Regions from separate parts of the Rhizobium anhuiense bv. trifolii genome, predicted to be linked through region 2. Evidence: predicted binding sites of a transcription regulator. Region 2 holds the regulator's gene; the other holds the start of a gene.

Region 1 (7,319 bases), 400 kb from region 2:
GCATGAAGACGAGGTTCCAGAATTCCAAGAACCGGTCGCCATCTTCCTCCGGCGAGCCCGGAGGGCCGCCCCAGACGTTCTCGCCCTGGTCGATGAAGATTTCCGAGCACGGACCGCAGGGGCCGGTATCGCCCATCTGCCAGAAATTGTCGGAGGTCGGAATGCGGATGATCTTGTCGTCGGAGAAACCGGCGATCTTCTTCCACAGCGTCGCTGCCTCTTCGTCTTCGGAATAGACGGTTACCAGCAGGCGATGCTTCGGCAGATCAAAACCTTCGGTCACGAGCTTCCAGGCAAGCTCGATCGCATTCTCCTTGAAATAGTCGCCGAAGGAGAAGTTGCCGAGCATTTCGAAGAAGGTCAGGTGACGCGCGGTATAGCCGACATTGTCGAGGTCGTTGTGCTTGCCGCCGGCGCGCACGCACTTCTGCGAGGTCGTCGCCGTCGAATAAGGACGCTTTTCCAGGCCGGTGAAGACATTCTTGAACTGCACCATGCCGGCATTGGTGAACATCAGCGTCGGGTCGTTGCGCGGGACGAGCGGGCTCGACGGAACAATCTCATGGCCGTTCTTCTTGAAATAGTCGAGGAAGGTCGACCGGATATCGTTCACGCCGCTCATGCTATGCCCTTCAATGCTGCCGGAGGCAGGTAAATACAAATCCATCGGCTTTTAACGTTCGCCTCCGCCACTGTCCAGCAGACAAACAAAACCGGCCGCATTCTCATCAGGAATGCGGCCGGCTGGAACTGACTGATGAGTTCAAGCGCGAAAATTACATTTCCGCAGTGGCATCGCCATCGCCGTCATCGGGATCCGGTCCGCCGTTCTGCAGGAAGCGGTCGGCGATCAGGCCGGCATTCTGGCGCAGCGACAGCTCGATCTCGCGGGCGAGATCCGGATTGTCGCGCAGGAAGGTCTTGGCGTTTTCACGACCCTGGCCGAGACGCTGGCTGTTATAGGAGAACCAGGCGCCCGATTTCTCGACGATGCCGGCCTTGACGCCGAGATCGACCAACTCGCCGGTCTTGGAAACGCCCTCGCCATACATGATGTCGAACTCGACCTGCTTGAAGGGTGGCGCCATCTTGTTCTTGACGACCTTGACGCGGGTCTGGTTGCCGATCACCTCTTCGCGCTCCTTGACCGCGCCGATGCGGCGGATGTCGAGGCGTACGGAGGCATAAAATTTCAGCGCATTGCCGCCCGTCGTCGTTTCCGGCGAACCGAACATGACGCCGATCTTCATGCGGATCTGGTTGATGAAGATCACCATGGTGTTCGACTTCGAGATCGAAGCGGTGAGCTTGCGCAGCGCCTGGCTCATCAGGCGCGCCTGCAGGCCGGGAAGGCTGTCGCCCATCTCGCCTTCGATTTCGGCGCGTGGCGTCAGTGCGGCGACCGAGTCGACGACCAGGACGTCGACGGCGCCGGAGCGCACCAGCGTATCGGTGATTTCAAGCGCCTGCTCGCCGGTATCGGGCTGCGAGATCAGAAGGTTCTGCAGATCGACGCCAAGCTTGCGGGCATAGACAGGATCGAGCGCATGTTCGGCATCGACGAAGGCGCAGATACCGCCCTTTTTCTGCGCTTCGGCAATGGTCTGCAGCGCAAGCGTCGTTTTACCGGAGCTTTCCGGTCCGTAAATTTCGATGATGCGGCCCCTCGGCAGGCCGCCGACGCCAAGTGCGATATCGAGGCCAAGCGAGCCGGTCGAGATCGTCTCGATCTCGACAACATTCTCGTTGGAGCCGAGTTTCATAATCGAGCCCTTGCCGAACGACCGCTCTATCTGTGAGAGTGCCGCTTCAAGCGCCTTGCTTTTGTCCACCGATTTGTCCTCTACCAGCCGCAATGAATTCTGAGACATCCGATCCACCTTTAGGTTATTGAAGCCGCCCAAGCAATGTCGAGTTTGTACCCTATTTGTTCCATTCTCGCAATAGGCGATCAAACAATTGAAAGAAAAAGGTAAAACGGCCCGTGTTCTGTATTTGTTTTATCGATGAAAAGCAACGACTTAGATGTAAAGTGCCGGCACGCGCGCACAAAAACCCATCCCATCGATTCGCACGTCGGGCATCAGGAGAGTGCCTGAAATGAAAAGAAAGATTCTCGTTCTCGGCGGTGCCCATATCGATCGGCGCGGCCGCATCTCCGGCGAGACGGCGCCTGGCGCCAGCAATCCCGGCACCTGGTTCGAGGAACCGGGCGGCGGCGGCTTCAATGCGGCGCGCAATCTCGCAAGGCTCGGTTTTCAGGTGACGATGATCTCGCCGCGCGGCGGCGATCCCAACGGCGAACTGGTCGGCGAAGCCGCCGATTTCGCCGGCATCGACGACCGGCCTTTCGTCTTCCTCGACCGCAAGACGCCGAGCTACACGGCGATCATCGAGAAGGACGGCAATCTGGTGATCGCCCTGGCCGACATGGATCTCTACCGCTTCTTCGTGCCGCGGCGTCTATCCATCCGCTGGGTGCGGGAAGCTTTCGACGCCCATGATTTCATCCTCTTCGATGCCAACCTGCCGGAAGAGACGCTCGCCGCGATCGTCGCCAAGGCGCATTCCCTGGCCAAGCCCGTCGCGGCGATCGCCATCTCGCCGGCCAAGGTCGTCAGGCTGAAACCCTGCATCGGAGATATCGACTACCTGTTCCTGAACGAGGCCGAGGCCGCCGCCCTGACCGGTGAGCAGCCGGAAGACGCCGCCGGCTGGCCACCATTGCTGAACGAGATCGGCATCAGGAATGCCGTCGTCACTCGCGGCCGGCGCGAACTCGTCGCGCTTTGCGGGCACCGCGCCGTGACGCTGCAGCCGCCGATCGCCGACACCGTCGCCGATGTCACGGGTGCCGGCGATTCTCTTGCGGCCGGCACGCTCGCCGCCTTGATGCTCGGCCTGCCGCTCGAGGAAGCCGTCCGCCACGGCACCGCGGCCGCCACGCTGACCGTGCAGTCGCGGCACGCCGTCAACGAAAATCTGACGCCGGATCTTTTGAATGAGGCGCTTGCCCTTGTTCCCAAGATCAGAATTCTGCATTGAAGCGACTAATTAAAGAGTTGAGCATGATGCCGTCCGAAAACCGCCCACACTTTTCGGCATTATGTTCTGTCGATCATAGGACAAGACCATGACCAAGCCCATCTCCCCTCTTCTGCCGATCGCCTATTCGAAGGAGGTTGCCAGCGCCAAGCAGCGCGGCGCGCCGCTGGTGGCGCTGGAATCGACGATCATCACCCACGGCATGCCCTATCCCGGCAATATTGAGATGGCCCGCAGCGTCGAGACGATCATCCGTGAACAGGGAGCGGTGCCGGCAACGATCGCCGTCATTCATGGCACGTTGCATATCGGTCTTGAAGCCGCGGAATTGGAACAGCTCGCCAAGGCGACCGAGGTGATGAAGGTGTCGCGCGCCGATCTCGCCTTCGCGATCGCCGAGCGCCGCACCGGCGCCACCACGGTCGCGGCGACGATGATTGCGGCAGCGCGCGCCGGCATCCGCGTCTTTGCCACAGGCGGCATCGGCGGCGTACATCGCGGCGCCGAGGAAAGCTTCGATATATCAGCCGACCTCGAGGAGCTCGCCCGAACCGGCGTCATCGTCGTCTGCGCCGGCGCCAAGGCGATTCTCGACATTCCGAAGACGCTGGAAGTGCTGGAAACCCGCGGCGTGCCTGTCGTCACCTATGAGAGCGAGGAATTCCCCGCCTTCTGGTCACGCTCCTCGGGCATATCAAGCCCGCTGTCGCTGAACAGCCCGGCCGCCATCGCCAATTTCCAGACGGTGCGCGAACAGCTCGGTGTCGACGGCGGCATGCTCGTCGCCAACCCAGTGCCGGAAGTCGACGAAATCCCACGCGAGGAGATGGAAATCTATATCGAGCGGGCGCTGGATAGCGCCGAGCGCGACGAAATCACCGGCAAGGCTGTGACGCCCTATCTGCTCTCGACCATCTTCGACCTGACGGACGGCCAGAGCCTGAAAACCAATATTGCGTTGGTGGAGAACAATGCGCGGCTTGCCGCCGAGATTGCGGTGGCGCTGCGGAATGAGGATTGACGGGTAGGTCGGTATGGCCGTGACAGATAGATGGTGCCGAAAAAGCCCCTCTGCCTGCCGGGCAGAGGGGCTGGCACGGCACAACCGTGCCAGAGGCGATGTGTGGCACGCCCTCTCTCGGGCGCACCCCACTCACCCGTCCAACGTTTCCTTCACCACAACAGCGAGCTGCTTGAGCGAGAAGGGCTTCGGCAGGAAGCCGAATTTCGCATCCGGCGGCAGGTTGCGGGCAAAGGCATCTTCGGCATAGCCGGAGACGAAGATGAATTTCATGTCGGGATAGGTCTTGCGCAGCTCACGCAGCAGCGTCGGCCCATCCATTTCGGGCATGACGACGTCGGAGACGACGATATCGACCTTGCCGTCGAGTTCTTCCATGATGCTGAGCGCCTCGACGCCCGAGCCCGCCTCGTGCACGGTGTAGCCGCGCGTTTCCAGCATGCGCTTGCCGCCGCGGCGCACCGCCTCCTCGTCCTCGACGAGCAGGATGACCGCCGATCCCGTCAGATCCTCCGGCTGCTGTGTCGCCGGCGCCTCGGGCCGCACGCCGATCTCGGCGATGGCGCTGTCGATCGAACCTGCTTCGGCGGCGACCGCCGGCTCAGGGATGTGGCGCGGCAGGAACACCCGGAAGGTCGTGCCCTTGCCGACTTCGGATTCCGGCTGGATATAACCGCCCGACTGCTTGACGATGCCGTAGACCATGGCGAGGCCAAGGCCGGTGCCTTTGCCGACATCCTTGGTGGTGAAGAAGGGCTCGAAGATCTTGTCCATGATCTCAGGCGCGATACCGGTGCCGTTATCGGCCACCTCGATCAGCACCATGTCCTCGGCCGGCATGTAGGAATAGTTGAAGGCGGAGACCTCGGCGGCGGTCAGGTTTTTGGTGCGCAGCGTCAGCGTGCCGCCCTCGGGCATCGCATCGCGTGCATTGACGCAGAGATTGATCAGCACCTGCTCGAACTGCGAAAGGTCTGTTTTGACAGGCCAGAGGTCGCGGCCATATTGCACGTCGAGCTTGACGTTGGTGCCGGAGAGCAGCCGGTCGACCAGCATGCGCAGGTCGCCGACGACATCGGTGAGGTTCAGTACCGAGGGCCGCATCGTCTGCTTGCGCGAGAAGGCGAGCAGCTGGCGCACCAGCACGGCGGCGCGGTTGGCGTTGCGCTTGATCTCCATCAGGTCGGCGAAGCTGGCATCGGCCGGCCGCGCCTGCAGCAGCAGATGGTCGGAGGACAGCAGGATCGCCGTCAGCACGTTGTTGAAATCATGCGCGATGCCGCCGGCGAGTGTGCCCACAGCATTCATCTTCTGCGTCTGCGCCATCTGCGCTTCCAGCGCCTTCTGCTCGGTCACCTCGACGGCATAGACGATCGCCGCCTCCTCGGGCGCCTCGTCGCTCTGGTCGATGACCGCGTTGACATAGAAGCGGAAATAGCGCGCCTCGTCGGTCGGCGTCCGGGTATCGATGGGCGCGATATCGCCCTGCCGATCCTTGGCCGCCGCCAGCGCCTCGGCAAGCTGCGGCCGGTCGCTCTCCTGCACGATGGTTTCGAGATGCGGCGCCTTTTCGAGATCGTCGCGCGAGACGACGCCGGAGAACAGTTTCAGGAACGGTGCGTTGGTCCGCAGAATGCGCCCGTCGCCGTCGACCGAGGCGATCGCCATCGGCGTGTTGTTGAAGAAACGGGTGAAGCGCATGGCGGCGGCAGAAGCCGACTGGCCGCCGGCCTCGCTCTTTTCACGCGCCAGCACAATCGTCCGGCTTTCGCCGGGTGCGCCATCGCGCATCGAGGTGACGCTGTGGATGATCTGCACCGGCAGGCTCTGGCCGTTGGTCTTGCGCAGGTCGAGGTCGAGCGTCACGGTCTTCTTCAGACCCGGTTCGGCCTGCACCGACTGGATCAGCGCCAGCCCCTCGCCCGCCACGACGTCGCCGATCGTCATCGAGCCCGGCACGAACTTGGTGAGGTCGAGGCTCAGCCACTCGGCAAGCGTCGCATTCAGATAGAAGATCTCGCCCTTCCTGCCGGCGGAAAAGAAGCCGGCCGGCGCATGGTCGAGATAATCGATCGCGTTCTGCAATTCCTTGAAGAAGCGCTCCTGGTCGTCGCGCTCAGTGGTGATGTCGGTGATCTGCCAGATCTGCAGCGGCCTGCCGCTATTCTCCTCCGGCTGCAGCAGCCGTGCCTTCAGCCGGTACCAATGCGCGCCGGAGCTGTTGCTGCCTGGCCCGACGGCGCGCAGCAGCCGAAATTCCTCCCGGCCTTCCTTGCCCTCGCGCAGCCCGTTGACCAGCCTGTAGAGCGCTTCATTGGATTCGCGGTGACGCGACAGCAGCGTTTCCAGCGTCTGCACCTCGGTCGCCTTGCGCGCGCCGGTCAGCGCGCCATAGGCGGCATTGGCATAGATGATCCGGCCCTTTTCGTCGGTGATCAGCGTCCCGTCGGGATGGCTGTTGAGGAAGGCGCGCGCCAGGCTGTCGGACTGGCGCTGCGGCATCACCTCGATGAAGCCGATGACCGAAGACACCAGGAAGAAGATGCCGACCATGGCGAGCACGCCGAGACCGCCGAGCACGATCTCGTTGTCGAGCGACTTTTTGAAGAAGACGAAGCCCCCGGCGGCAGCAATCAGCACGAGCGCCAGCAGCAGAATGCGCAAAACCGTGCCAGAACGCCCCCCACGATCCACAAGCGGTGCGTTATAATCGTCGGCCTGACGCGGTTTCGTCATGTATTCCTCACATAAGCCCCTCCCGCTTCGTAGCACGAACACAAAGCGGGAATCAGGCACTCTTTCCTTCTTAGCAATTTGCCGCGTCGGCAAAAACACCGGCAACCGGCAAGACTGCTTGAATTCACAGGCAACAGCGCCATCTGCCCCTGAAGCCCAAAGCGGCCGCCCCTGCGCAAGGTCGCTGGGCGCCAGGCAGCTGAACACGAAATCGCGTTCTCCCGTGACTGGACAGCATGGGCGGCCCTTGCCTAAGGAACGGAAAAGTCGTCAATATGTGCCGAAATGCGAAATGGAGTAAGTGACTATGTTGGATGATGTTGTCGGAGCTTATGGCAGTCGTTTCCTGCTTGCAGCCGGTGGCGTCGGTCTGGCGCTTCTCCTGCTCATCCTCGTGCTCTGGGTGATCCGCAGCCGGGCGCCCTCGCCTTTCGTGCGCGGCGGCCGCAACCGCCAACCCCGCCTGCAGGTGCTGGATGCCGCTGCCGTCGATGCCCGCCGCCGGCTGGTGCTGGTG
Region 2 (7,319 bases):
GCCGGCAAGGACGCAGTCGGCGACACCGTTGCGCCATCGCCTGCCGGCTTTGGCCTCGCAATCGCTGCGTGCCGGCAGGCGCATGCTGGGCGAGGAGGCGGATCATGGCCGCCTGCTGCTATTCTCGCCGGTCTTCCTCGGCGCCGGATCAGCCTTCTGGTTTCTTGGAGCATCGGATTTTCCGGTCATTGCACCGCTGCTCTGCCTGTTGGTGCTGACGACCGCGGTTCTGATCGCCAGCCGTATGCGGGCGGCATTGCGGACCGTCCTGCTGGCGCTTGCACTTGTGGCCGGTGGCATGGTCTCGGCGGAGTTCGAAAGCTGGCGGGCTTCGACCGTGATCCTCGACTCCGCCGTGACGACGACGGTGACCGGCCGTGTCGAACGGCGCGAAGGCGATGGTCGCGGCCGGTGGCGCTACATTCTGGCCGTCACCGGCACCGAGGCGCCGCAGGTGAAGCGGCCGCCGGAACGGATAACCGCGATCGCCCGCGGCGCCGACGCGCCTTTCGAGATCGGTGACATCATCACCGGCAGGGCTCGGCTGACACCGCCGTCAGGCCCAGCACTTCCAGAGCTCAACGACTTCTCTTTCGGGGCCTATTTCGATGGCATCGGCGCCAATGGTTTCTTCTACGGCGCGCCGACGAAAGTCGATTTGCAGGCGGGCCCGCAGGCTGCCAGATCGACGGCGGAAGCCCTGCTCGAATGGCTTTACCGGCTGCGCAGCGGCATCGGCGACCGCATCCGATCGATTCTGCCCGGCGACACCGGCGCTTTTGCCGCTGCTCTGGTGACGGACGAACGGCGCGCCATCTCGAATGCGACCACGGAGGCGCTGCGCCAGTCCGGTCTGGCGCATATCATCGCCATCTCCGGCCTCAACATGGCGCTGTCGGCCGGCATCTTCTTCGTCGGCTTCCGGATGCTGCTCAGCCTCTTTCCCGGCGTCGCCCAGGCCTATCCGACGAAGAAGATCGCCGCCGCCGGCGCGCTCATCGCCGTCACGGCCTATTTCCTGATCTCCGGCTTCGCGGTCTCGGCCGAGCGCGCGTTCATCATGATGGCCATCATGCTGATTGCCGTCTTCTTCGACCGGCCGTCGATCAGCCTGCGCAATGTCGCTCTCTCCGCGCTCGTCATCCTCGCCATTTCGCCGTCCGAGGTCCTGGGTCCGAGCTTCCAGATGTCCTTTGCCGCAACCTTGGCGCTCGTGTCGGGCTATCAGCTGTGGAAGGATCGGCGCGTCCGCGAGAATGCCTTCCTGAAGCTGCCGATCGTCAGGCCTTTCGTCGCGGTTGCGGGGTTCTTCGGCGGTGTCTTCCTGACCTCGCTGATCGGCGGTTTCTCCACCGCACTGTTTTCGATCGAGCATTTTCATCGCCTGACCGCCTACGGCCTGCCGGCAAACCTCGCGACGATGCCGATCATCTCCTTCATCATCATGCCGGCCGGGTTGCTGGCGATGCTGCTCATGCCTTTCGGTCTGGACGTTTTGCCTTGGAAGATTGTCGGATTCGGCCTCGATCTGGTGATCGCCGTCGCCAAGACCGTGTCCGGCTGGGGTGGCGACATCGGCATCGGCCGCTTGCCCGCCTGGTATTTCGCGGTCGCCGTGGCAGGCTTCCTGCTGCTGACGCTGCTCCGCACTCGGCTGCGCCATATGGGCACGTCGATCATGTCAGCCGCAACGCTCATCCTGCTGCTTCTGCCGGTTCCCCGGCCGCCGGATCTGGTGATTTCGGAAGATGGCAGTCTCGTCGCGGTCGTCGAGGCGGCGGCAATGGCCTCCAACCGTGAAAACCCGCCGGATTTCATCTTCGACCAATGGCAGCGCGCGCTGGTCCTGCCGGCGCATGACCCGCCGAAGATGCTGGATGGTCCTGCTGTCCCGCCAGCGGGAGAGGACCGCCGCGTCAAGCTCTCCCGCGATCAGCAGAACGAAGCGAGGGCGGCGATGCGGGCGGCTGCAGCCGGCGGTGACGCAAACCGCTTTTCCTGCGTCAAGAAGGCCTGGTGCATATCAAGGCTTGGCAACGGTCATGTGGTCGCCGTCATCGACAATGCCGCCTATCTCGCTCCGGCCTGCGATGCGGCCGATATCGTGGTAACGTCGGTCCGCCTGCGTTTCAACAGCTGCCGCTCAGGCGCGACGCTCTTCACCGGCGAGACGTTGCGCCGGACCGGTTCCGTCGAGCTGCGCTTCGCGGAGGCCGGCATGGAGGTCACAACCGCATTCGATGATCTGTGGCGGCCATGGATCCGCCATCGCGCCTATGACTGGCGCAGCAACAGCTTTGTCGAAACCGGCCAGGGTGTTAGTGATAGCGGCGAATAAGGCCGACGAGTTTGCCCTGCACCTTGACGCGGTCTGGCCCGAAGATCCGGGTCTCGTAAGCCGGGTTGGCCGCTTCCAGCGCGATCGAGGCGCCCTTGCGGCGGAAGCGTTTGAGTGTCGCTTCTTCGTCGTCGACGAGAGCAACGACGATGTCGCCAGGGCTTGCGGTGCTGCCATTGCGGATGATCACGGTGTCGCCGTCGAAAATGCCGGCGTCGATCATCGAATCACCCTTGACCTCCAGCGCGTAGTGTTCACCGGAGCCGAGCATATCGGCCGGAACGACGATGTCGTGGGTGTTGTTCTGGATTGCCGAGATCGGAACGCCGGCGGCGATGCGGCCCATGACCGGCACGGAGACTGAGTTGCCATTGTCGGCGACGGGTTTTGCAGGAGCGGGAGTGGCGACCGGCTGGGGCTTGCCCAGGCTGCCCTCAATGACGCTCGGCGAAAAGCCGCGCCGGGGCTGGATGCTGGGGCTATAGGCCTCCGGAAGCTTGATGACCTCGAGTGCGCGGGCCCGGTTCGGTAGGCGGCGAATGAAGCCACGCTCCTCGAGCGCCGTAATCAGCCGGTGAATCCCGGACTTCGAAGCGAGATCCAGGGCGTCCTTCATTTCGTCGAAAGACGGCGGAACGCCGGATTCCTTCATGCGCTCATGAATGAAGAGGAGAAGCTCCTGTTGTTTGCGCGTGAGCATCGACGTTGTGACCTCGTGATTGAAACAAATCCAGAACAGACACTATATGTTCCATATGTGTTCCGCAAGTAGCTAAATTTCCGTAAAACTTGGCGCCAACTCGTTGAGATTTTTATTTTCATTTGCCGGATTGGCCGACAAGTCTTGCCTTGGGCGGCACTGTCGCACATCTCTGCCGTGTCAGGAGAGGGGATATCATGAACGAGCATTCCGCCAAACCACGCCCGCTGGATCATGTCGTGCTGCCGGTCGTCAATATCGATCTGGCGCGCGAGAGGCTCGGCAAGCTGGGCTTTACCGTTGCCGCCGATGCGCGTCATCCCTTCGGAACGGAGAATGCCTGCGTCTTTTTTGCCGATAAGACCTATCTGGAGCCGCTCGGGATTGCGAGCGTTAGGGAAAGTGAAGCATCGGCGCGGCAAGGCAATGTCTTCACCGCCCGCAACCGCGCCTTCCGATTCCGCTGCGGCGAGGAAGGGCTTTCGGCGGTGGCCTTCGGCAGCGAGGATGCCGATATCGATCATCGGAATTTCGTCGGCGACGGAGCGAGCGCCGGCGAGATGCTGGCGTTCAGCCGGCCGATGACGATGCCGGATGGTTCTGAGAGCATTGCCGGCTTCAGGCTGGCCTTTGCCGGCGACCTGCGCGCGCCCGATCTCTTTCTCTTCACCGTCGAGCGCGTCAATCCGCTGCCGGCCGACCGCAGCGCGCTGGAGGCGCATGCCAATGGCGTCACCGGCATTGCCGAGGTGGTGCTTTGCGCGCCCGATGCGGCTGCCTTCGCCGCCTTCGTCAGTCTTGCCAGCGCGCAATCGGCAGTCGAGAAAACCGGTTTCGGCGTCACGATCGCGGCGTCGAATGTGAAAATCAGCCTGATGACGCCGGAGGGTTTGGAGGCCTATTTCGAGGTCGCTGTCCCATCCGCCGACCGCGGCCTGCGCGGCCGGGCGATTCTCTTCGCTGTCGCCGATCTTGCCGTGACAGAAGCGCATTTGGCTGCTAACGGGGTGACATATACGCGCAAGAACAATCGCATTCTGGTGAAGCCCGCGCCCGGGCAGGGCACGCTTTTCGCCTTCGAGGAAACACGATGAGCACAGATACGAATTCCCAAGTCAAGATCGGCGAGGGCCAGGGCCAGGTCACCTTTTCCAACACCGGCCGCCTGTCGCTGATTGCCGGCCCTTGCCAGATGGAGAGCCGCGACCACGCCTTCATGGTGGCCGGCACGCTGAAGGAGCTTTGCGGAAAGCTCGGCATCGGCCTCGTCTACAAGAGCTCCTTCGACAAGGCAAACCGCACTTCGCTTTCGGCCGAACGCGGCATCGGCATTGAAAAGGGCATGGAGATCTTTGCCGACCTCAAGAAGGAATTCGGCTTTCCCGTCCTGACCGACGTTCATACCGCCGAACAATGCGCCGAGGTGGCAAAGACCGTCGATGTCCTGCAGATCCCGGCCTTCCTTTGCCGCCAGACCGATCTTCTCATCGCCGCCGCCAATACCGGCCGCGTCGTCAATGTCAAGAAGGGCCAGTTCCTCGCTCCCTGGGATATGAAAAACGTCCTGAAGAAGCTTAACGCCAGCGGCAATCCGAACGTGCTGCTGTGCGAGCGCGGCGCCTCGTTTGGCTACAACACGCTGGTTTCCGACATGCGTTCGCTGCCGATCATGGCGTCGATGGGTGCTCCCGTTGTTTTCGACGCCACCCATTCCGTGGCGCAGCCGGGCGGGCAGGGCGATTCCTCGGGCGGCCAGCGGGAATTCGTTGAAACGCTGGCGCGCGCAGCGGTGGCGACCGGCATTGCCGGCGTCTTCCTCGAAACCCATCAGGACCCCGACAATGCGCCTTCCGACGGACCGAACATGGTCTATCTCAAGGACATGCCGCGGCTCCTCGAAAAGCTGCTTGCCTTCGATGCGGTCGCCAAGGCCTGATTACCCAGCTTGACGTTCAACAGTCTGACATGATCGCGCTATAAGCATGTCGCGCAAAACCAAAGAGCAAAGCGCGGACCATGCGAATGTTAGAGATCGCGACGCGCTTTCGTCCACATCGGAACGCTGGTTCGAAGGCTGGCAATTGCGGCATTGTAATTTGCTCGCCTTCGATTAAGACAGGTTTCGAACGACTTATCACCCACTGAGCAGGAAGAACCCATGACTGCAATCACCGATATCATCGCCCGCGAGATTCTCGATAGCCGTGGCAATCCCACCGTCGAAGTCGATGTCTATCTCGAAGACGGCAGCATGGGCCGCGCGGCTGTTCCCTCGGGCGCCTCGACGGGCGCGCATGAGGCGGTCGAACTGCGCGACGGCGGCAAGCGCTACCTCGGCAAGGGCGTCCAGAAGGCGGTCGATGCCGCCAACACCGAGATCTTCGATGCGATCGGCGGCATCGACGCCGAAAACCAGATCCAGATCGACAACATCATGATCGAGCTGGACGGCACGCCGAACAAGTCGCGCCTCGGCGCCAACGCCATCCTCGGCGTGTCGCTCGCCGTCGCCAAGGCTGCCGCCCAGGCCTCCGGCCTGCCGCTCTACCGTTATGTCGGCGGCGCTTCCGCCAGCCTGCTGCCGGTGCCGATGATGAACATCATCAACGGCGGCGCCCATGCCGACAACCCGATCGATTTCCAGGAATTCATGATCCTGCCGGTCGGCGCCGATACGATCGCCGAAGCCGTGCGCATGGGTTCGGAAGTCTTCCATACGCTCCGCAAGGAACTTGCCGCACAGGGCCACAACACCAATGTCGGCGACGAAGGCGGTTTCGCACCGGGCCTGAAGAGCGCTTCCGAAGCCCTCGACTTCATCGTCAAGTCGGTCGAAAAAGCCGGCTACAAGCCGGGTGAGGACATCTACCTCGGCCTCGATTGCGCCTCGACGGAATTCTTCAAGGACGGCAAATATGTTCTCGAAGGGGAAGGCCGCACGCTCGAATCGGGCGCCATGGCCGAATATCTGGCCGAACTCGCCGCCAAGTACCCGATCATCTCGATCGAGGACGGCATGGCTGAGGACGACTGGGATGGCTGGAAGACGCTGACCGACCTGACCGGCAAGAAGACCCAGCTCGTCGGCGACGATCTCTTCGTCACCAACTCTGCCCGCCTTCGCGATGGCATCCGCATGGGTGTCGCCAACTCGATCCTCGTCAAGGTCAACCAGATCGGCTCGCTGACCGAAACCCTCGACGCCGTCAACACGGCGCACAAGGCAGCCTATACCGCCGTCATGTCTCACCGCTCCGGCGAAACGGAAGATTCGACCATCGCCGATCTCGCGGTCGCCACCAACTGCGGTCAGATCAAGACCGGCTCGCTGTCGCGTTCCGACCGTCTTGCCAAGTACAACCAGCTGATCCGTATCGAAGAAGGCCTCGGTCCTCAGGCCCAGTATGCCGGCCGCTCGATCATTCGCGGCTGATCGCATCTGATTTTCAACGGTTCGACCCGCGCCTCTCCGGCGCGGGTTTTTTGTTGCTCTTTTTTAGAGTCAACGAACGGTTAATCTCTGCGCTGTAGATTGAGCGAATTGGTAATGCGTTCAAGAGCATGCGTGTATGTGGACAAAGCATCATAAGAAGAGAAAGCTCGGCCGCTTCGTCATTCCGGCCATGACGGTCGCCTTCCTTTCCTATTTCGGTTATCACTGCATTCACGGCGATTACGGCCTGCGCGCGACGGAAGCGTTCGAGCACCAGCGTGTCGCGCGTGAAAAAGAGCTTGCAGTCTTGAAGACGAAGCGCGAACATCTGGAAAATCAGGTCGCGCTGCTCAGTGACGGCTCGCTCGACAAGGACATGCTGGACGAAAAAGCGCGCTATCAGCTCAATGTGTCGCGCGCGGACGAGATCGTCATATTCAACCATTATTCCAATTAACCGGAAACAGGTTAATTGGAATTTCAGGCGTTTTATCAACGATTTAGCGCCGAATACGAGCCATGCAATTATGGCATTGCTGTGGTCATATTTCTTCCCTATGGTACGCGCCACCAAGAACCGACAAACCCATAGGGAGGGTTGAATGGCGCCGCGAAAGACCGCGACCGTTTCCAGCCGCAAAACTGCAGCAAAACCCGCAGCCAAAGCATCGAATGGAGGCCCGGTAGCCGACTTCGATCGCGATGAGGAGCTCAAGGCCTATCGCGAAATGCTGCTGATCCGCCGCTTCGAGGAGAAGGCCGGTCAGCTTTACGGCATGGGCTTCATCGGCGGCTTTTGCCACCTCTACATCGGTCAGGAAGCTGTCGTCGTCGGCATGCAGATGGCG

What was found. The regulator LexA, encoded in region 2, represses DNA repair genes until DNA is damaged. The targets are predictions, from matches to a motif close to TGTTCNNNNTGTGTTCNG.
Region 1: a site for LexA is predicted at 1,986-2,003, ahead of recA (recombinase RecA). Genes of this name have one in related genera too.

The regions. Positions count from the first base shown of each region.
Region 1 covers NZ_CP098803.1:2,715,350-2,722,668, forward strand. The annotation lists gene alaS (alanine--tRNA ligase) at 1-622, opposite strand, end outside; gene recA (recombinase RecA) at 777-1,871, opposite strand; gene NE851_RS22170 (carbohydrate kinase family protein) at 2,101-3,045, shown strand; gene NE851_RS22175 (pseudouridine-5'-phosphate glycosidase) at 3,134-4,066, shown strand; gene cckA (cell cycle histidine kinase CckA) at 4,199-6,802, opposite strand; gene NE851_RS22185 (flagellar biosynthetic protein FliO) at 7,104-7,319, shown strand, end outside.
Region 2 covers NZ_CP098803.1:2,318,478-2,325,796, forward strand. The annotation lists gene NE851_RS20165 (ComEC/Rec2 family competence protein) at 1-2,338, shown strand, start outside; gene lexA (transcriptional repressor LexA) at 2,319-3,038, opposite strand; gene NE851_RS20175 (VOC family protein) at 3,236-4,132, shown strand; gene kdsA (3-deoxy-8-phosphooctulonate synthase) at 4,129-4,974, shown strand; gene eno (phosphopyruvate hydratase) at 5,197-6,471, shown strand; gene NE851_RS20190 (FtsB family cell division protein) at 6,608-6,928, shown strand; gene pdhA (pyruvate dehydrogenase (acetyl-transferring) E1 component subunit alpha) at 7,074-7,319, shown strand, end outside.